3 regions of the Arthrobacter sp. P1_C12_2 genome follow, and region 1 is predicted to be linked to each of the others. Evidence: riboswitches for the same ligand, from Rfam matches in the RefSeq annotation. Region 1 holds a riboswitch; each other region holds the start of a gene.
The links. Region 1 has a riboswitch for S-adenosylmethionine ahead of AC1DZQ_RS07980 (bifunctional o-acetylhomoserine/o-acetylserine sulfhydrylase). Riboswitches for the same ligand answer to the same signal wherever they lie in the genome.
Positions count from the first base shown of each region.

Region 1 (7,138 bases):
AGGACCACATCCGGCAGCGGTATCCCTGATTCGAGCTGCAGGTCACCGATCCTGACGTACTGGACGGTCCCGTCCGAATGGCGGGACGGCTTGGTTTCGGGAACACCTGTGCGGGTGACGGCAATCGTCATGTGAGGACCTAACTTTGCGCTTGCCTGCCGCCAGCTGACCGGCAGGCCAGGTCTTCACCCGGGGCACCCCGCCGCAAAAGGAGGGTTGCCGGCCAGCAAGCCGGGGCTGTCACTGGCACTCATGACCTGGTACGAGTCTACGAAACAGGGTGCGGAAATCACGAAGATTGTGACTTTCATGTGACACCTCGGCCTTCTGAGAGCACTGCGGCCGGCCGCCCCGTTCAAGGGAGACCGGCCGCCGGCCGTCCGGCTTACCGGCCGTCCTGCTTACCTAGGCGCCCTTGGCCGCGCGGAATCCGGCGTCGAGGTCCGCGAGGATGTCGTCGATGTGCTCCAGTCCCACCGAAAGCCGCACCAGCCCGGGGTTCACCCCGGCGATCGCCTGCTGTTCGGGCGAGAGCTGGCTGTGGGTGGTCGACGCCGGGTGGATCACCAGGGACCGGACGTCCCCGATGTTCGCGACGTGCGAGTGCAGTTCGAGGGCATCGACGAACCGCTTGCCGGCCTCCGCTCCCCCGGCGATGTTGAACGCCACGACGGCGCCGGTCCCCTTGGGTCCGTACTTGCGGCCGCGCTCGTACCAGGGGCTGGACGGCAGCCCGGCGTAGGCGACCGATTCGACGTCGTCCCTCGCCTCCAGCCAGTGCGCCACCTGGGTGGCGTTGGCCACATGGCGTTCGACGCGCAGGCTGAGCGTTTCGATGCCCTGGGCGATGAGGAAGGCGTTGAACGGGGACACGGCGGAGCCGAGGTCGCGCAGGAGCTGGACGCGGGCCTTGAGGATGTAGGAAAGGTTCGCGCCCAGAGCGCCGTCCGCTCCGAGGTCGCGGGCGTAGACCAGGCCGTTGTAGGTGGGGTCCGGGGTGTTGAAGCCGGGGAACCGCTCCGGGTCCTTGCCGAAGTCGAACTTGCCGGAGTCCACGATCACGCCGGCGATTGCGGCGCCGTGCCCGCCGAGGTACTTGGTGGCGGAATGGACCACGATGTCCGCGCCCCATTCGATCGGCCGGATCAGGTAGGGGGTGGAGAGCGTGTTGTCGACGATCAGCGGCACGCCGGCCTCGTGCGCCACGCGGGAGATGCCCTCGATGTCCAGCACGTCCTGGCGGGGGTTGGAGACCACTTCGCCGAAGAACAGCTTGGTGTTGGGCTGGACGGCCTCCCGCCACTGGTCCAGGTTGTCCGGGTCCGCAACAAAGGTCACGGAGATGCCGAACTTCTTCAGCGTGTGGGCGAGCAGGTTGTACGTTCCGCCGTAGAGGCTGGGGCTGGCCACCACGTGGTCCCCGGCCTCGGCGATGTTGAGGATCGCGAAGGTCTCGGCGGCCTGGCCGGAGCTGAGCAGCAGGGCAGCGAGGCCACCCTCCAGGCTGGCCACCCGCTGTTCGACGGCGTCCTGGGTGGGGTTGCCGATCCGGGTGTAGATGGGGGCGAGCTCGGCGAGCGCGAAGCGGTTCGCGGCGCTTTCGGCGCTGGGGAACACGAACGACGTCGTCTGGTAGATGGGCAGGGACCGCGCGCCGGTGGCGCTGTCCGGCTCCTGGCCGGCGTGGATCTGGCGGGTTTCAAAGGACCAGGCGTTGGACATTGATGCTCCTCAAGGGACTGGGCACAGCACCGGCCAGGGCTCTTCGGCCCGAACCGGGACAGGCGCCGCGCTTGCCCTCCGGCGGGCGCCGGACGGCCAGGTCTTCACCCGGGGCACCCCACCGCGATACGAGGGTTGCCGGCCAGCAAGCCGGGGCTGTGTGCTGGCACTCATGACCTGGCTTCAGTGTAGGAATGGCGGCGGAGCCCTGGATAGCTTTGTGACGAAGATGAAGACGGTTGCCGTGGCGGCGCCTCCCGGGACGCCGCGCCCGCCGCGCCGGGACATCCCATGACGGTTAGGGGTGCCTAAGCTGAGAGGTCCATCACAAAGTGCCAAGATGATGGCATGCGCATGGATCACGTCTCTTACGCCTGTGAACACGATGGCTTGGCAGCCACCACTGAACGTATTGCGTCTGCCCTCGGCGTTGAAGCCGTGAAGGGTGGAGTGCACCCCCGTTTCGGGACACGCAACATGATTATCCCGCTCGCGGGACACAAGTACCTGGAAGTCGTGGAGGTCCTGAACCACCCGGCCTCAGACAAGGCCCCGTTCGGCCAGGCCGTCCGGGCGCGCTCGGAAGCCGGCGGCGGTTGGATGGGCTGGTGCGTCGAGGTTGACGATCTTGCTCCGTTCGAGGAGCGGCTCGGCCGCGCCGCAGTCAACGGCAACCGGAAGTTTCCCGACGGCCGCGAACTGGTCTGGAAGCAGATCGGCATTCTGGGGCTCATCGCCGACCCCCAGGTGCCGTACATGCTCAAGTGGGAGGGTGACCCGGAACTGCACCCGTCCAACGCCTACGCGAGCGATGTCAAGATGTCGGCACTGACCATTGCCGGTTCTGCAGCGCGCGTCACGGAGTGGCTGGGCGAACCGGTTGAAAAGCCGCTGGAAGACGTCGCCGTGAACTGGATCGCGCCGCACGGTACTCCCGGCATCCTTTCTGTCACCTTCGAGACCGCCTCCGGAGCGGTCACGATCTAACGCTCCACCTGCCCCACGCTTCGGCCGCCATCTCTTAGGTGCCAACGATGTCACCTAGGAGACGGCGGCCGAGATCATTTAAGGCCGGCCTAGGCGGGCCGGACCAGGAACTCAGCCCAGGAACTCAGCCAAGGCCCACGGCCTTGCCGAACAGGCTGAACCCCACGAACGCCACGGTGTCCAGGATGGCGTGCGCGATCACTAGCGGCATCACCCGTTTGGTCCGGATGTAGAACAGCGCGAAGATGACGCCCATTATCGCGTTGCCGATAAATGGGCCGAACCCCTGGTACAGGTGGTAGCTGCCGCGGAGCAGGGCGCTGGCGATGATTGCCGCCGGCACGCTCCAGCCCAGTTTCCCGAGCCTGTCCAGCAGGTACGCCACCACAATTACTTCCTCGACCACCGCGTGCCGGATCGCGGACAGGACCAGTACCGGCACGGTCCACCAGTACGCGTCCAGGGCGCTGGGGATGATCGACGTCGTGATCCCCAGCGCCCGGCCGGCGGCGTAGAGCCCGAGGGATGGAATGCCGATGAGTGCGGCGAGCCCCAGCCCCTGCAGGAGGTCCTTGCCGGGCCGGGCGAAGTCGAAGCCGATCTTATGGAACGCCGAGGTTCCGCGCTCTCCGGCCGGCCAGTGTTCGGTGAGGAAGTAGATCACGAGGGCCACCGGGACCAGGGCGAAGAAGATGTCCAGCATCTGGTAGGTGAGGTCGAAGTATTCGCGCGGGCTCTGCGAACGGTTCAGCGTGGATGTCCCCTGGGCCAGCGGTGCCGTGGTCATCTTGTCCAGCAACTGCACCAGGGAGTAGACCGCGGACTGCCCCAGAGACAACCCCAGGACAATCAACATTTCGAACCGCAGCCGACGGCGGGAGGGAACCAACATGTTTCTATCTTGCCTGCAGTTGCCGATAGTTTGCTGGTGCCCGGGGGCGCCGGCCGCGCCGGCACCCCCGGGTTTTTGGGAGCCCTATGCTTGGGGACTATGAGTGCGCCCCGGAAAATCATCATGATCCGGCACGGCCAGTCTGCCGCCAATGCCGACACCTCGATCTACAACCGTGTTCCGGACTACCGGATCCCGTTGACGCCGCTGGGCCTGGAGCAGGCCACCGCGGCCGGGGAGGAGGTCCGGCGCCAGCTGGACGGGCGCCCGGTGTGCGTCTACGTCTCCCCGTACCTGCGCGCCTACCAGACCCTGGAGGCGTTGAACCTCGGCCCGCTCGTGGAGCGGGTGATCGAGGAACCGCGCCTGCGCGAACAGGACTGGGCCAACTTTCAGATCGCCGGCGACATTGAGGACCAGAAGGAGCTCCGCAACGCGTACGGGCACTTCTTCTACCGCTTCCGCGAGGGCGAGTCCGGTTCCGATGTGTACGACCGGATTTCCTCCTTCATGGAAACCCTGCACCGGCACTGGTCCAAGCCCAGCTATGCCCCGAACGCGCTGTTCGTGACGCACGGACTGACCATGCGGCTGTTCTGCATGCGCTGGTTCCACTGGTCGGTGGAATATTTCGAGTCCTTGAACAACCCGGAGAACGCCGAGGTCCGCACCCTGCTGCGCACCCCGCACGGGAAGTACGAGCTCGACAAGCCCTTCACGCAGTGGGAGAAGAGGCGCGTGGACGAGACAGTCCTCGATGCACCTCCCATGGTGTTCTAGCCGGCTGCAGCCGGATCAGCGAGCCGCCTGGCTAACGGACGGGCTGCGCTGCGCCGGCCCGCCACACCGCGTGCGTCAAGGGGATGCCGGGCCGGTAGGCCAGGTGCGTGGCGGAAGGCGCGTTGAGCAGGTGCAGGTCCGCGCGGTGCCCGACGGCGATCGAACCCACCGCGCGTTCGCCGTCGACGTCGTTTCCGGCCTCCCGCCCCAGGGCCAGCGCGCCGCCGTAAGTCGCGGCGCGCACCGCCTCATGGACGCTGAGCCGCATCTGCAGCACGGCGGTGGTGACGCAGAACGCCATGGAGCTCGTGTAGGACGTGCCGGGGTTGCAGTTGGACGCCAGCGCCAGCTGCACGCCGGCGTCGAGCAGTTCCCGGCCCGGGGCCAGCGGCTGCCGAGTGGAAAGATCACAGGCCGGCAGGCACGTGGCGACCGTGCCCCGCGTGCCGCTGCCGCCGGCGGCGTCCCAGCCGGACCAGCTGGTGGCGAGGGCATCGACGTCCGCGGCCGAGAGGTAGTTCACGTGGTCCACGCTCGCGGCGCCGAATTCGACGGCCAGCCGGACGCCGGGGCCCTCGCCGAGCTGGTTGCCGTGGACGCGCAGCCCCAGCCCGGCGTCCTTGCAGGCCTGCAGGACCCGGCGGGACTGGTCCTCGTTGAAAGCGCCCTGCTCGCAAAAGACGTCGGCCCAGCGGACGTAGGGCAGGACTGCGCTGAGCATCGGTCCGCAGACAAGCTCCGTGTACTCCTCCGCGTCCATCCCGGCGGGCACGAGGTGCGCGCCCAGGTAGGTCACCTCGTCCGCCACGGTGGAGGCGATGCGGGCGCTGCGGGCCTCGTTCTCGAGGTCCAGGCCGTAGCCTGTTTTGGTCTCCAGGTAGGTGGTGCCCTGCGAGACGGCCTCCGCGACGCGGCCCATCGCCAGCCGGGTCAGGTCGAAGTCGCTCGTGCTCCGGGTGGCGCCGGTGGTGACGGCGATCCCGCCGGCGCTGTAACTCTGCCCCGCCATCCGGGCCTCGAACTCGGCCGTGCGGTCCCCCGCGAAGATCAGGTGGGTGTGCGAATCGACCCAGCCCGGCAGGAGCGCCCGGCCGCCGGCGTCCACTCTTTCGTCCGCGGCCGGGGCGTCGGCTGCGGGACCGAGCCAGGAAATCCGTTCCCCCTCGATCACCACTGCCGCGTCGCGGAGGACGCGGTGTTCCGCGTCCTGGGTCATCAGTTCGGCGATGTTGGTGATGAGGGTACTCATGGATCCATTCTTCAGCGCCGGATGGACCAGCGGGTCGCGGCCAGCGCCTCCGCTGTCCGGGATGCCGGACTAGCGTCCCGAGCCGGGGGCACAGACGGGGCCAGCGCTGCGGACCCCTGACCGGCCAGGATCAGACCGGCGGCCAGCTCCGCGATGCCGGAGGAGGTCTGGAAGCCGTACCCGCCCTGACCGGCGAGCCAGAAGAATCCGGTGGCCTCGGCGTCGAACCCCATCACAGGGACGCCGTCGGCGGCCTCCGTCCGCAGCCCCGTCCAGGCCGTGCGGACGCCCCGGATCCCGAGCGTCGTGATCGTGTTGAGCCGGGCGATGAGCCGTTCGACGTCGCCGGAGTATGGCCGGGCGTCCTCGGGCCCGCTCGGCACGTGCTCGGCGGGCGAGATCAGGACCTGGCCGTTATCGGGCCGGAAGTAGAAGCTGTCATCGGCCGCCGCCACCATCGGGCAGGCCTCCGGGAGCGGATTCTCGACGTCGACGATCGCCGCGGTGCGCCGGTACGGCTGCAGGCCGAGCTTCTCGACGCCGCTGAGGACGGCGAGCTCGTCGGCCCAGGCACCGGCGGCGTTGACCACGACGGCGGACTGGAAGCCTTCCTGTCCGGCGCCCAGTTCCCAGCCGGTGCCGAGCCGCTGGGCCGAATGGACCCTGGCGCCGGTGATGATGTCCACACCTCCCGCCTCGGCACGGCGCCGGTGGTCCTCGAGCAGCACGGGGGCGTTGCAGGCGAAGGATCCGGTGTCCAGGCCAGCGGCGCTGAAGGAGTCCGGGACCAGGGCCGGGCAGAGGTCCAGGGCCTCGGCGTGGGTGATCGGGTGCATGTGGCCGCTGGCCTCCGCCCGGACGGTGGCCTCGTCACCGATCAGCATGAAGCTGCGCGGGGTGAGCACCGGCTCCGGACGTTCGGCGTCCTGGGCGGCGATGAGGTCCAGCGTCCGGACGGTCAGTTCCTGGACCACAGGCGGGCCGTAGCTGGGAATCAGTTGCCGGGCCGAGCGGGCTGAGGTGTGGTAGGCCAGGGTCTGCTCGGCTTCGATCAGGGCCACGCTGCAGTGCCCGGCCAGTGTGGAGGCAAGGGACAGGCCGGCGATACCGCCGCCGACAATTACGACATCGTAATGAGCTGACATGGTCCCATCCTTGCAGATTGTCCCGTCACGCCGCGCCGAAACCTGCGCCCGTGCGGCCGGCGTCGAGGTGAACTTCTCCGGAGAGCACTGGTCCGTGGGTGGAATCACTCTGGCGGACTCCGGTCAGAACGAATCGGTCTAAGCCGCACACGCCCCGACTCATTCCGGCGCCGGGGAGCCGGTAATGAGGTCGAGGATTCTTCGGAGTGAATCGGGCCTGCCGGCCACTTCGATGTCCTCTTTGTCGGTGGTGAGCCGGATGGCCTGGAAGCCTTGATGGGTGATGTATTTCTGCTCCTTCCGGTCGATTTTCCGGGGCTCAGTGGACACCGTCGCCAGGGCGCTGAAGGTTGTGGGCCGGCC
Region 1 is NZ_JBFUAF010000005.1:205,433-212,570, forward strand. Features, by position in the region: gene metX (homoserine O-acetyltransferase MetX) at 1-131, opposite strand, end outside; SAM riboswitch class IV at 143-258, opposite strand; gene AC1DZQ_RS07980 (bifunctional o-acetylhomoserine/o-acetylserine sulfhydrylase) at 406-1,722, opposite strand; SAM riboswitch class IV at 1,785-1,900, opposite strand; gene AC1DZQ_RS07985 (VOC family protein) at 2,071-2,709, shown strand; gene AC1DZQ_RS07990 (CPBP family intramembrane glutamic endopeptidase) at 2,834-3,601, opposite strand; gene AC1DZQ_RS07995 (histidine phosphatase family protein) at 3,701-4,381, shown strand; gene hutI (imidazolonepropionase) at 4,413-5,630, opposite strand; gene AC1DZQ_RS08005 (NAD(P)/FAD-dependent oxidoreductase) at 5,642-6,775, opposite strand; gene AC1DZQ_RS08010 (hypothetical protein) at 6,774-6,917, shown strand; gene AC1DZQ_RS08015 (hypothetical protein) at 6,935-7,138, opposite strand, start outside.

Region 2 (7,138 bases), on a different contig from region 1:
AGCCCCAGCAACGCGCCGGTCAGATCGCGCCGGTCAGATCGCGTCCGTCCGAAGGGGCGGCATGGGCGCGGCCTGACCACGCGTTGGTGTGGGGCATTTCGGCGGATCCTGACGCACAATAGATTCATGCGCACCTTCGGCGTGGAGGAAGAACTGCTGATAGTGGACCCCGAATCGGGGATGCTGCTTGCCCTCGCCGACCTCATGCTGCCGAGCCTGGTCCCGCCGCAGCAGGAAGCCGCCAGGGTTCTCGCAGCACAGAATCCGGTCCACGAAGGCGCCGACTTCAGCTACGAGCTCAAGCTCGAACAGATCGAGACCCAGACGCATCCGTGCCTGGAGTACACGGAACTGCTCCGGCAGCTCAGGCGTGGCCGGGCCCTGGCGGACCAGGCCGCCCGGGCGCACGGCGGGCGCGTCGCAGCATTGGCCACCTCGCCCCAGGGCTCCGCCACGCACCTGACCCCGAATCCGCGCTACATGACCATGCAGCAACGCTTCGGGCTCACCGTCCGGAACCAGCTGACCTGCGGCCTCCACGTCCACACGTTTGTGGAGTCCCCGGAGGAGGGCGTCGCCGTGATGGACCGGATCCGCGACAAGCTCGCTGTGCTGATAGCACTCAGCGCGAATTCCCCGTACTGGAACGGGGCCGAGACCGGATTTGAAAGCTACCGCACGCAGGCGTGGAACCGCTGGCCGGGATCGGGTCCCACGATGATCTTTGGCAGCCTGCCCGTCTACCGCCGCGTGATCACCCGGCTGGTGGAAAGCGGCGTCCTGATGGATGAGGGGATGGTGTATTTCGACGCGCGGCTGTGCCGCCAGCATCCCACCGTGGAGATCCGGGTCGCGGATGTCTGCCTGCGGGCCGAGGATGCTGCCCTGATTGCCGTGCTGGTGCGCGCCCTCGTGGAATCGGCGGCGCGGGAGTGGAACGACGGCGTCGATCCCGCCCCGGTGCCCACCCTGCTGCTGCGGATGGCCGCCTGGCAGGCCAGCAACTGCGGACTGCGCGGGGAGCTCCTGGACTTCGGAACCTTCACCCCTGCACCGGCCGCGGACGTGGTCAGGGCGCTCGTGGACTTCGTGGCCCCGGTGCTTGAGGAGCAGGGCGAACTGGAGCTGGCGCGCGAGGGCGTCGAGCGGATCCTGGCGGAGGGCACCGGTTCGCAGCTGCAGCGCGGCCCGTTCCGGGCCGGCGGGCTGCCCGCCGTCGTCGAACGGGCCATCGAACTGACCACCCAGGGGGCCATCGCCGAGGGACCTGCCGACAACCGTTCGCCGCTGGGGCGGTTGCGCCCGGCCTGACTCGGGGCCGGGGCAGGAACGGGCGCCGAAGCAGGAACGGGAGCCGGAGCCGGCGGCCCTAGACCTGTTTGAGCGCCTGGCCGAGGTCGCGGATCAGGTCCTCGACGTCCTCCAGGCCCACCGAAAGCCGGATCACGCCGTCGCTGAGCCCGATCGCCGCGCGGCCTTCCGGGCCCATCGCGCGGTGCGTGGTGGTGGCCGGGTGCGTGATGAGCGTCTTGGCATCGCCGAGGTTGTTGGAGATGTCGATGATCCGCAGCGCGTCCAGGAGCGCGAACGCGGCCTCCTTCGCCGTGCGGCCCGGGGCGGGCTGCAGTTCCAGGGTGAGCACGGTCCCGCCGGCCTTCATCTGCTTCGCGGCGAGCCGGTACTGCGGGTGGGACGGCAGCAGCGGGTACTTCACCCAGCTGACCGCAGGCTGTCCTTCGAGCCATTCGGCCAGCCGCAGTGCGGAGGCCGAGGAATGGTTGACGCGCAGGGCCATGGTCTCCAGGCCCTTGGTGAGCACCCAGGCGTTGAACGCCGACAGCGCCGGACCCGTGTGCCGCATGAGCTGCTTGACGGGCCCGTCGATGAATTCCTTGGTGCCCAGGATGGCCCCGCCCAGGACCCGGCCCTGGCCGTCGATGTGCTTGGTGCCGGAGTAGACGATCACGTCCGCGCCGAGGTCGCCGCAGCGCTGCAGCAGCGGCGTGGCGAAGACGTTGTCGACCACCACCGTGGCGCCGGCCGCATGTGCCAGTTTGCTCACGGCCGCGATGTCCACGATTTCCTGCATCGGGTTCGACGGCGACTCGAAGAACACCGCCGTGGTCGGCTCGGACAGTGCGGACTGCCACTGCTCCAGGTCCGGGCCGTCAACAAAGACCGCCTCGACACCCCAGCGCGGCAGGATCTCGTTGAGGATCACGAAGCACGAGCCGAACAGCGAGCGGGCCGCGACCACCCGGTCGCCGGCCGCCAACAGCGCGCCCAGGGCGGTGAAGACGGCGGACATGCCGGACGCCGTCGCAAAACACGCCTCGGTTCCCTCGAGCAGCCGGAGCCGTTCCTGGAAGGTGGCGACGGACGGGTTCCCGTAGCGGGAGTAGACGAATCGCTCATCTTCCCCGGTGAAGGCGCGCTCGGCGGCGGCCGCGGACTCGTAGACGAAACCGGAGTTGAGGAAGATCGGCTCGGTGGTTTCCTGGAAGCCGGTGCGGTCCAGGCCGCCACGGACAGCCTGGGTGTCGGCCGCCCAGCCGGCGGCGTCGGGATTGAAAGTCACTTAAATCTTTCCGAGGTTGGTGGGCAGGCCGCGGTTCTTCCAGCCGTTGACGGTGCGTTCGCCAAAGCGGTCGGTCTCGCCTTCGAAGCCCTCAAGAACGTTGTACGAGGTGTAGCCGGCGCCCGTCGCGGCCGTCGCGGCGGCGATCGACCGGGCACCGGAGCGGCAAAGGAACACCAGCTCGACGGCCGTGTCCTCCGGCGCCTGCTGTCTTAGCTGTTCCACGAAGTGCGGGTTCGACGTGCCGCCGGCGAGGTTCCACTGGATGAAGAGCGGATCCTTGCGCCCTTCGCCCGCGGTGTCCGGGATGCCGATGTGGGCCCATTCGCCCTCGGTCCGGACATCCACCAGGACGGCTCCCGCCTCCAGCTTGGCCCACGCCTCATTCGGGCTGAGGTCTCCGGCGTAGCTCATGCGTGGCCCGCGAATGCCTCATCGGCGCCAAACTCGTCGGCGTCGAGCTCATCAACGGCATTGGCCACGGCGGCGTCCGCACTGGCAATCGCGGCCGGCAGGACCAGCGCCTGCGCCACGATCACGGTGCTGCCGTTGAAGCTTGCGGCGGGGCTTCCGTGCAGCACATAGCCCTCGGCCAGGGCGGCCGACACCCGCTCACAAAAGGCGCGGTCATCCGCGCCGGTGAACAGGCGGTAGGCCAGCCTTTCCTCGCCGGCAGTCGGCGCGCTGGGGGCTGTGCCGGGGGCTGTACTGGCGGCTGTTGTGGGTATTGACGTGTCGGGCACGACGGATCTCCTCTTTCACGCTTGCAGCTCGAATGGTCGATATGCCGAGTATTCACCTGAGGCACCCCGCCGCGAAAGGGAGGGTTGCCGACCGGCCAGTCAGGGCTTGGCACCGGTTCTCATTACTCCCCAAAAACGTAACACCTACGACGCCGGCCCGCACCGCCGCCGTCGTCATGTTCCGTAACCGGACCGCCCCCTCTGACTGGCGCAGCCTGGTGTCGCCGGCGTGCGGCGTGCCCCGGACGAGTAGTGGCGCGCTCCAGTTTCGGGTACTGTCCACTCGTGCCTGCCGGGACGTTTCGCCGTCTACTGGGGGATAGGTCGGACGTGTCGGCCGGAGCTGCAGGGTGATTCGCGCAGTCCGTGAATCGGGCGGCCCGTGAAACCGACTCGTCTGTCCGTCAACAAGTTTTGTCTGAGCATCGTTGGCTGGAACCGTCGGAGCCGCAACCGCGGCCCGGCCGGTGACGGCGGAATGGAGCAATTGTGGGCCCGCGCATACTCGTTACCGGGATGGCCAGCGCCGCCGGACGGACCGTCGCGGCCCAGCTCGAGGCCCGCGGCCTCCCGTACCTCGGCTCCGACGCCCGCGCCGAAGCCCGCCAGGCCGGGGAGGCTTCCGCCGCCGCCGCGGTCAGGCTCCTGCCGGCGACGGACCCGGATATGGTCCTAGATCTGCGCCGGCTGGTGGACCGCGAGGCCATCAATGTCATCATTCCGACCCTCACCGTGGAACTCCCGGTCCTGGCAGCGGCCCGCGCCGGATTCGCCCAGGACGTGCGAATCATCGTGGGCGACCCCGCCGCGGTGGCCCTCGCCAACGACCACCTGTTCACCACTTGGGCGTTGGAGGCAGCCGGCATTCCGGTGCCCCGGTTCGCGGTTCCGGGCGACCTCGCCGCCGCACCGGCATCCCTCGCCGGCCTCAGCGGCCCCGTGGTGGTCAAGCCGCGGGCCTTCAAAGGCTCCCATGGTATTCACCTGCTGGCCGGCACCGCTGCCGTCAGCTGGAAGAACATGCCGGCGGGGCAAGTGGTCCAGGAGTTTATCCCGGGCGCCGACTACGTGTGCCTGGTGTTCGGCACCCCGGCGCGCAACGCGATGGCCCCGGTGGCGGTGGTCCTCGAAAAGACCAGGACTCCGTATGGACGCGCCGGCAGCGACGAGGTCAGCCGCAGGGTGCCGGCGAACCAGGCCGGAGACGTGCGCAAGCTGGGCCTGGCCGCCGTCCGTACGCTCGGGCTGACCGGGCCGGTCCAGGTCCAGATCCGCCGCCGCGCGGACGGGACGCCAGTGGTGCTGGGTGTCTGCGCGACCCTCGGGGAGAACAGCACGTGGGCCCCGGAAATGCTCGACGCCGTGCTGGCAACCTTCATGCTCCCAGCGTTCAACCCGGCCTCCTTCCGCCGGTGCCCCGCAGTTCCCGCGGACGCCCTGGGGTGAGCCCGCGTTGCTATTCGATAGTGGCGAAGAGGGTGTTGAGTTCGGCCGTGAGCTGGCGTCGCAGTTCCGGGGTGCCGATTTCCTGGCCGTCGATGTGGTTCACGGGGGCCAGGAGCCGGATGCTGGAGATCAGCCAGACCGCGTCGGCGTCCAGCAGGTCCTTCGGCTCAAGCGGGCCGTAGCCCAGCTCCCAGCCGGCAGCCTTGGCGGCGGTGAACAGGGCGCCCTGAGAAGTGCCGGGCAGGATGCCGCTGTCCAGCTGGGGCGTGATGAGCCGCCGGATTGTGCGGATGCCGCCGGCGCCGTCGTCCGAGGTTTCCAGGTGGGCCAGCAGAACGGTCGACGTCGGTCCCTCCAGGACCCGGCCGTCCGCGGACGTGAAGATGACGTCGTCGGCGCCCTGCCGGTGGGCGTAGCGCAGCGCCGCCATGTTTACGGCGTAGGAAAGGGTCTTGGCGCCGAGCAGGAGCCAGGGGGCGCGCTCGCCGACTTCACTGTCGTAGCCGCGGTCCAGCAGGATGACGTCAATCCCGGTCTCGCGCTGCCGGCGGCCCGCGGCCGCTGGGGCGGAAGCCTGGACCCAGCACGTCGGGGCCGCCGCGCCCTCGGGCCCGCGGGTGACAATGAGCTTCACCACAACCTCGTCCTGGTCCGGGCCGCCCGTTGCGGCCGCGGCGGGTTCCTCCACCCGGAACTCGCGGATCGCGGTTTCCACCGCCCGCCGCCACGCGTCCTCGGCCGGGATGTCCAGCTCCAGCAGCCGGGCCGAGCCGGCCAGCCGGGTCAGGTGCGCCTGGATCTTGCGGGGCCGGCCGCCGACGGCGAGCAGCGATTCGAAGACGCCGTCACCGCGGGTGGCGCCAAGGTCGGTGGCCATCAGTTGCGGCTGCGACGCGTCGGCAACGCGGCCGCCGTCGAACGCCGGGTCGAGGAAGACCAGCACGGTCGCGGGCGCAGGAACAGAGGCAGGAGGGGTCATGGTTACAGCTTAGTCTCGGGGGTCCCGGGATAGGATTTGCACACTGCCCGTTCCGGAACTGTTCCGCGGGCCTGTACTTTGAGGGGTTCGCCTGTGCTTTGGCCACTTCCGCTGGCGGAGACGTTACCGTCCTGGGCGATTCTGATCCTGACCCTGCTCGACTTCGCCATCCGCGTGCTGGCACTGGGCATCATCCCCGGAAACCGGCGGCCCACCACCGCGATGGCCTGGCTGCTGTGCATCTTCATTGTGCCGACCCTGGGCCTGCTCTTGTTCTTGCTGTTCGGCAACTTCCGGCTCTCCCGCCGGCGCCGTGCCCAGCAGGATGCCGTCAACACCCGGATCCGGGCCGGGACGTCGGACCTGGAAGAAATGGAAAGCCGTTACGACGGACCCGAATGGGTGGCGTCCGCCGCTGAACTGAACAAAACGCTGGGCTCGCTGCCGATGGTGGACGGCAACAGCGTGGAGTTGCTGCCCGGATACCCCGACTCCATCAAGGCGATGGCCGAGGCTGTCCGCGGCGCCAAATCCTTCGTCAACGCCGAGTTCTACATCATGAGCACGGACCACGTCACGGACGATCTGTTCACCGCAATGGAGGAGGCGGCGGAGCGTGGCGTCGAGGTCCGCGTCCTTTTCGACCACCTTGGCTCCATTCGCATCAAGGGCTACAAGGAGCTCAAGGCCAGGCTCAACGCAAGCAAGATCCTGTGGCGGCCCATGCTGCCGCTGAACCCGTTGCACGGGCAGTGGCGTAGGCCGGATCTCCGCAACCACCGCAAGATCATGGTGATCGACGGCGAGATCGCCTTCACGGGATCCCAGAACCTGATCGAGCCGTCCTACAACAACCCCAAACACCGCAAAGTGGGCCGCGAATGGGTGGAGCTCATGGCCTGCATGCGCGGGCCGATTGTCACCACACTGAACGTAGCCTTCGCGACCGACTGGCTCAGCGAAACCGACGAATCCCTTGAAAGGCAGCTGGAACACCGGCCCGAGCCCCACCCCGGCAACATCACCGCCCAGGTGGTACCCAGCGGCCCGGGATTTGTCACCGAGAACAACCTGCGGCTGTTCAACACCCTCATTTACTCGGCGCAGCACAGGATCTCGCTCTGCAGCCCCTACTTCGTCCCGGACGACTCGCTGCTCTACGCGGTGACTACGGCGGCGCAGCGCGGCGTCGAAGTGGAGCTCTTCGTCTCGGAAAAGGGCGACCAGTTCCTCGTCCATCACGCGCAGCAGTCGTACTACAAGGCCCTCCTCGAGGCAGGCGTGCGGATCTACCTTTACAAGGCGCCCTTCGTGCTGCATGCCAAGCACTTCACGATCGACAACGAGGTAGCCGTGCTGGGCTCCAGCAACATGGACATGCGCTCCTTCTCT
Region 2 is NZ_JBFUAF010000001.1:497,558-504,695, reverse strand. Features, by position in the region: gene AC1DZQ_RS02370 (glutamate--cysteine ligase 2) at 127-1,311, shown strand; gene AC1DZQ_RS02365 (O-succinylhomoserine sulfhydrylase) at 1,370-2,578, opposite strand; gene AC1DZQ_RS02360 (rhodanese-like domain-containing protein) at 2,579-2,992, opposite strand; gene AC1DZQ_RS02355 (DUF1737 domain-containing protein) at 2,989-3,306, opposite strand; SAM riboswitch class IV at 3,334-3,448, opposite strand; gene AC1DZQ_RS02350 (ATP-grasp domain-containing protein) at 3,811-4,767, shown strand; gene AC1DZQ_RS02345 (aminodeoxychorismate lyase) at 4,778-5,746, opposite strand; gene cls (cardiolipin synthase) at 5,840-7,138, shown strand, end outside.
Region 2: another riboswitch for S-adenosylmethionine. It lies ahead of AC1DZQ_RS02355 (DUF1737 domain-containing protein); the one in region 1 lies ahead of AC1DZQ_RS07980 (bifunctional o-acetylhomoserine/o-acetylserine sulfhydrylase).

Region 3 (7,138 bases), on a different contig from region 1:
GCAGCCAGAAGGCCGTCTGGGGCCGCGCAATCCATAGGGTAGTCAGGGTGGCCAGGACGAAACTTCCGGACACATTGATCGCCAACGTGGTCCACGGCACCGCGCCGGTGCTTTCGGGAAAAATCAGGCCGGCACCGAACCGCAGCTCGGTTCCGATCAGCCCGCCGACGGCGACGGCGGACCAGGCCTTCCAGCCCGGCACGCCGGGGCGCGGGACGGCCCGCCGCTCGTCCAGCGCGCTCTTCACTCAGCCCCCTTTCATTCAGAGGCCGGGGACGCTGCAGCCTGCGTGCGCGGCATCGCTGTGGATCCAGAGGGAAGAGGCGACTTCGTCAGCGAAATCGAATTCGCGCGGTGCCGCGGCGGAACCGATCCGCACGACCATCGGGCCGCCGAACGGCCTCCGGCCCACAACCTCCACTTCGGCGTCGAGGTCGATGTCCTCGGCGGCGAGGTAGCGCAGGAGCTCCGGGTTCTCGTCGCTGATCCGGATGATCCGGCCGGTATGGCCGTCGTCGAGTTCGCTCAGGCGGTGGGCGGCGGGCACCAGCACGGAGCCGTCCGCTGCCGGGATGGGATCGCCGTGCGGGTCCCGTGCCGGGTTCCCCAGCTTGGCCGCCATCCGTTCAATGAAGGTGTCGGAGACGGCGTGCTCGAGGAGTTCGGCTTCGTCGTGGACCTCGTCCCAGCGGTACCCGAGCTCCCGGACGAGGAACGTCTCGATCAACCGGTGCCGCCGGACCATGGACAGGGCGAGCCGGACTCCATCGCTGGTGAGCGTGACGGCGCTGTAGGGCTTGTGGTCTACGAGGCCTTGGTCCTTGAGCTTGCGGACCATTTCCGAGACCGAGGAGTTGGCGACGCCCAGGCGCTGCGCCAGCTGCGTGGAGGTGATGGGCTTGCGCTGCCACTCGGTGAACGAATAGATGACCTTGACGTAGTCCTCGATCGAGGAGGAGGGCGTACTGGTCTTCACAGACCTAAGCCTACCGTCAGCTGCCTCCGGAGAAAGTGAGCCACAGCAGGACCAGGTTAAGTGCCACGACGAGCACCACGCTGATGATGGCTGCGATCCGCAGGGCCATGCCGTCGGCAAACCGGCCCATCAATGCCTTGTTGCTGGTCAGCACCACCAGCGGGACGAGGACAAACGGAATTCCGAAGCTGAGGACCACCTGGCTCAGGACGAGTGCCCAGGTGGGGTCGAAACCCACCGCCAGCAGCACAACGGCCGGAATCAGGGTCACCACGCGGCGGGCCATGACAGGAATCCGGATCTTGAGCAGACCCTGCATGATGGTTCCGCCTGCGTAGCAGCCCACCGAGGTCGATGCCAGGCCGGACGCGAGCAGCCCGACCGCGAAGATCACGCCGACGATGGGTCCGAGATTGGCGGTGATGGCGGCGTGCGCGCCCTCGATCGTGTCGGTTCCCGCTTCGCCGCCGAGGGTGGAGGCGGCAAGGAGGAGCATGCCGATGTTGACCAGTCCGGCGATGGCCAGCGCGGCCACGACGTCGATCCGGGTAGCCCGGACCAGGCGAGCGATGGCCGACGGCGGAACATGCAGGTGTTCGTCTGGCCGGTGCCGGTCCCGGGACAGGGCCGAGTGGACGTAGATGGCGTGCGGCATGACGGTGGCGCCGAGCATGCTGGCGGCCAGCAGCACCGTGTCCGGGCCCTGGAAGCGGGGCACGAGCCCGGCCAGGGCGGCCCCCGGATCCGGCGGGCTGATGAACAGCCCGGCCAGGAAACCGATGCTGATGATGCCGAGCAGGAACATGATGATGAATTCGAACGGCCGCTGTTTGTGCCGGGCCTGCAGCGCGAGCAGGAGCATCGACACCGCGCCGACAATCAAGGCGCCAAGGGGGAGGGGGAGTCCGAACAGCAGGTATAGGGCGATTGCCCCGCCCACCACCTCGGCGAGGTCGGTGGCGGCGGCCACGACTTCGGCCTGCAGCCAGAAGGCGCGGCGCCAGAACGGCTTGAGCCGCTCACCGAGGATCTCCGGGAGGCTCTTGCCCGTGACGATCCCGAGCTTGGCAGACTGGTACTGCACAAGGACTGCCATGATGTTGGCGGCCACGAGGACCCACACCAGCAGGTAGCCGTACTGCGCGCCGGCGGTCAGGTTGGCGGCCACGTTTCCGGGGTCCACATAGGCGATCGACGCCACGAACGCCGGCCCCAACAGGCCGATCAGCGCCCTGCGGGCACCCGGATGTTTGTAGGTGGGGGCGTCCTGCGCCGGTTGCCCGTGTCCCGTTAACTCCAGCACTGCCAGCTCCTGTGATTGGCGCGTCCGCGTTGACGCGATGATCGGCGCGGGCGGAAAAGCAGCCTGCGTGAAAGTTTCATGTGCCTACAAGTAATTATTAGGCATACCGAAACAATAAGCCCCGACAGGCTGCGCGTGCAATCCGGGAGGTGTCTCGCCGTAACAAGCCCGGGCCCTGCTCAGTCCCGGCGTCAGGCCCGGAAGGCCCGCCACGTCTGGGTCAGGTAGGGCAGCCGGAGCACGTCGCCTGGGGCGTGCCCCAGGTGCTCGTGCAGGTACCAGTCGAGGTTGGCCGAGACTTTGGCCCGGGTGGTATCCGATGCCGCGAGGTAGTAGCTGCGGGACTTGGTCAGCTCCTGGATGTCCTCCGTGGTGACGGAATCCTCCCACCGCGTCAGGTGGCTCTCCAGTCCGGTGAACTCGGGGCCCACGGGCGGGCGGAAGTGTGGTTTGTGGACGTCCCCGGCGTGCATGATCCGGGAGAGCCGGTGCACCCAGGGCACACTGGTGTCCAGCTGGTTCCAGATCAGGCCCAGCACGCCGTGTGGCCGCAGGATCCGGGCAATCTCGGTGCTGGCCAGGTGGGGGTCGCACCAGTGCCACGCTTGGGCGACCGTGACCAGGTCGAAGGACTCCGGCTCGAGACCGGTGTTCTCGGCGCTGCCCTCGATGGCGGTGACGGCCGGCAGGGTCCGGCGCAACTGCTCGAGCATGTCGGCAGAGGGGTCAACGGCGACCGTGCCCAGTCCGCGCTCTGCCAGAAGCGCAGTGAACTTGCCGGTGCCGGCGCCAATGTCGGCGGCGTCCCTGGCCCCTGCCGGGACCAGCCAGTGGGCCGACTCCTGCGGATAGCCGGGGCGGACGCGTTCATAGTGCTCCCCGCCGTCCTGGAAGCTTTGCCCGAGTTCCTGGCGCCGCTCACTGTGCAGCTTGGGTCCACTGTGCAGCTTGGTTCCGCTGTGGAGCCTGGGGCCGGCGCTTGCCACGTGCGATCTCCTTCGGGAAGGTCCTGCTTGTTTTTTCAGATACCTTTCGAATTTACCGCACCCGCGCCGGGTCCCGATCCTGCCCTAGTCGAGGGTGCAGGGCGCAGCGCCGGCGGTGCCGGGGGTGTTCGGCGCCCAGTGGGGGTAGCTGCGGGTATCGTTGGCCGGAACCCAGCGGCCGGCGTCCACCACGTAGTCCCAGCCGAGTCCGTTCTGCCGCAGCTGCTGCAGGCCGGCCAACAGCCGCTCGGCATCCTCCAGCCGTGAGCCGAGGCCGAAGCTGGCCCGCAGGGAGCCGGCGGGCAGGCCGAGCCGCTTGAGCAGCGGGTGGGCGCAGAAGCGGCCGTCGCGCAGGCCAATGCCGTGTTCGGCCGACAGGTAGGCGGCCACCAGCCCGGCGTCGTAGCCTTCCACGGAAAAGTTCACGACGCCGATCGTGCCGGTGCCCGGCTGATCGCCTCCGGAGGAAGAAGCGGGGGACGAATCGGCAAAAATCCGGTGCACGGTTACTCCCTCGATGCCCTGGAGGCCTTCGACCAGGAAGGACCGGATGGCGTCCTCGTGAGCCTGCCACTGCTCCGGGTCCAGGGCTGCGATGACCTGGGTGGCACGGGCGAGGGCTGCCGCGCCGAGGACGTTCGGGGAGCCGCCCTCGTGCCGGGCGGGTCCGGTGGTCCAGCTGACGGAGTCGAGCCGGGCGTCGCTGACCGCGCCGCCGCCGGCCAGGTGCGGGGTGCCGGCGTCGAGCCAGTCCGTCCGCCCCACCAGCACGCCGGCGCCGAACGGGGCGTACAGCTTGTGCCCCGAGAAGGCGAGGTAGTCGACGTCGTCCGCGGCGATGGCGATCCGCCGGTGCGGGGCCAGCTGCGCGGCGTCGACAATGATCCTGGCGCCGTACTCGTGCGCCAGTGCGGCCAGGGTCCGGATCGGCAGGATCTCCCCGGTGACATTGGAGGCGCCGGTGACGGCCAGCAGGCTCACGCCGCCGCGCGCGAGCTCGTCCCGCAGCCGGTCCACGGTGGCCGCGAGGGTGGGGGCGGCCACGACGCTGCGGTGCGGGACGTTCTGCCAGGGCAGGAGGTTGGCGTGGTGCTCGATGTCGAGGTAGAGGACCTCGCCCGCGGGCCGCCCGTCGCGCAGCGGCAGGCAGCCGGCCAGCAGGTTCAGGGAATCGGTGGTGTTGCGGGTGAAGATCACGGAATCGTCCGGCCGGCCGCCCACGAAGTCCCGCACGATGTCCCGGGCGTTCTCGTAGACGGAGGTGCTGATCTGCGATGCGTAGCCGGCGCCGCGGTGCACGCTTGCGTAGTACGGCAGGATTTCGTTCAGGTAGGCCGAGACCACGGACAGGGCCGGGGCAGAGGCGCCGTAGTCGAGGTTGGCGTAGCGGGCGTGGCCGCCGGTGATCAGCGGGGCCTGGATTTCGGCCCCGGTGACGGCGGCCAGCGGGCGGGCCGCGAGGGCGAGGCGGCCAGCAGCCTGCCGCGGATCGGCGGCGGCGTGGAATTTGGGGGCGACGGGGAAAATGGCAGTTGTCATGGGACCTCACTCGAACAGGACCCCACACCGTGGGAATCCGCGCTTGCCGGGTCCGTTCCGGACCGGCCAGGTCGTCACCCGGGGCACCCCACCGCGACTGGAGGGTTGCCGGCCAGCAAACCGGGGTTTAGCGCTGGCACTCGTGACCTGCATCGAGCGTAGGACATTCGCGCGGCCGCGGAAAAGGCGGCCGCCGATTGTGAAGCGGATTGTTACGGACAGGGCTACGAAGCAGCCGGAGCGACCGGGACTGCTTCCAAGGACGCCGTCTCTTCCCAGGGCGGCCGCTTCTGTCCTGCCAGATTGCCGATCCGGGGGTTCCTGTCGCCGGTGAGCTGAACGCTGAGGCCGAACAGGACTTCCAGTGCGGCCGCGTAGTCGTGCTGGCGGCCGTCCGCGGCCAGTTCCCGGGCGCGGACGGTTGGGGTGTGAAGCAGTCGGCGGACAATTCGACGCATCGCGAGGTTCACATCCTGCGCCTGGGCGCCGCACCCGTGTTGCTTCATGACACGCTCCATTTCAGCCTCGAGGACCTGGTGGACGTGCCGGCGCAGGGCCACGATGGCGGCGTCGACTACGCGCAGCTCCTCTTGTTTTTCGAAGCTGCGCGCCGCCTGCCGGACCAGGGCACCGGCGAGGCGGAGCGCCTCGGCATCCGCCGGCGGAGCCGCGAAACGCACTGAATCCAGGGTGATCAGTTCGACGCCTGGCAGATCCGCCACCCGGGGGTCGAAATCACGGCTGGGGGCGAGATCGATGACGGTGAGGGCACGGCCCGAGTCATCCCTCCAACCGGCCAGTTCGGCGGCACTTATGCGCGTCTCAGTGCCGCTGCAGCCAATGATGATGTCTGCCCGGGCTATGGCGGCAGGCAGCTCGCGTGCGGTCAGCGCCGTGCCACCCCTGCTCGCCACAAACGCGTCTGCGCGGCCGGATTGGGAGAAGACGGAAATGGTTGGGCATCGTCTGCTCCTGAGGATCTCCGCGACGCAGGCGGCATAGGAACCGGTGCCGAAGAGGACCACGGAAGCATCTGCCAGGGACGGGTGCTCTGATCCAGCGGCTGCCAGTTCGAGGGCCACACAGGCTATGGACCTGCTGGAGCCGCCGAGCGCAGTCCGCGCCCCCACGTCCCTGCCCGTGCGGGACGCCTCCTGAAACAGCCGGACTAAAAGCCCGCTCGCGGTGCCTGCAGCTTGTGCTGCAGCGAGGGCGCGGCGGACCTGGCCGGCGACTTGACGCTCACCCACCACAACGGAGTCCAGGCCGGCTGCAACGGCGAAGAGATGCTCTGCGGCCGAGGCTCCAGACGCGTGCTCGAACAGGGAGGCGAGCCGGGCCACGGGCAGGCGCGTGCAGAGGCGGACAGAACCGAGGGCCTCGGAGCAGACGGCTTCAATATGTTCCCTGGACGCCACCTCGCAGTAGATTTCGAGCCGGCTGCATGTGGACACGACCACGGACCCGGACACGGCGGAACTGCTGGCGAGCAGATGCTGGCCCAGCTCCGAGGAAACAGCCTGGAGCAGGGTGGCGGACTCAATGTCCAGATCCCGGTACTTCGCCACGAGCACCAGCAGAACGGGGCCGACGTCGGGGTCGCGGGATTCGGGATCCGCGGGTTGAACCGATCCAGACATGGCCGCCCTCCTGCCACTCGCTGCCCACTCCACGCCCTGACCGGCAGCGAAGGTTGGGGACAGCGTCGTACAGAGGCCCTTGGGAATTCTTGAGGGTGGGGCCTAGAGGAGGTCGTCGAGTCCGGGGTTGAGCCGCTTGAGGACTTCCGAGTGGAGGATCGAATTGGTGGCCAGGGCGTTGCCGCCGAAGGGCCCGTCCTCGCCCTCGAGCGAGGTGAAACGGCCGCCGGCCTCGGTCACGATCGGCACCAGGGCGGCCATGTCATAGAGGTTCAGCTCGGGTTCGCAGGCGATGTCCACGGCACCCTCGGCCACGAGGCAGTACGACCAGAAGTCACCGTAGGCGCGGGTCCGCCATACTTCCTCGGTCAGGCCCAGGAATTCGTCCAGGTTCCCGCGTTCCTTCCAGCCGCCAAGGCTGGAGTAGGACAGCGAGGCGTCCTCAAGATTGGAGACGTTGGAAACCTTCAGCCGCGTGGCGGCGGCGAGCGAGCGGCCGGTGTAGGCGCCCGCACCCTTGGCGGCCCACCAGCGCTTGCCCAGTGCCGGCGCGCTGACGACGCCGACCACCGGCTCGCCCTCATCGACGAGGGCGATCAGGGTGGCCCAGACCGGGACGCCGCGGACAAAGTTCTTGGTGCCGTCGATCGGGTCGATGACCCAGCGGCGGGAACCGTGGCCCGAGCTGCCGAAT
Region 3 is NZ_JBFUAF010000006.1:204,048-211,185, forward strand. Features, by position in the region: gene AC1DZQ_RS09050 (fluoride efflux transporter FluC) at 1-247, opposite strand, end outside; gene AC1DZQ_RS09055 (metal-dependent transcriptional regulator) at 263-976, opposite strand; gene AC1DZQ_RS09060 (Nramp family divalent metal transporter) at 993-2,279, opposite strand; gene AC1DZQ_RS09065 (class I SAM-dependent methyltransferase) at 2,471-3,265, opposite strand; gene AC1DZQ_RS09070 (aminotransferase class V-fold PLP-dependent enzyme) at 3,350-4,804, opposite strand; SAM riboswitch class IV at 4,839-4,952, opposite strand; gene AC1DZQ_RS09075 (glutamyl-tRNA reductase) at 5,029-6,444, opposite strand; gene hisN (histidinol-phosphatase) at 6,547-7,138, opposite strand, start outside.
Region 3: another riboswitch for S-adenosylmethionine. It lies ahead of AC1DZQ_RS09070 (aminotransferase class V-fold PLP-dependent enzyme); the one in region 1 lies ahead of AC1DZQ_RS07980 (bifunctional o-acetylhomoserine/o-acetylserine sulfhydrylase).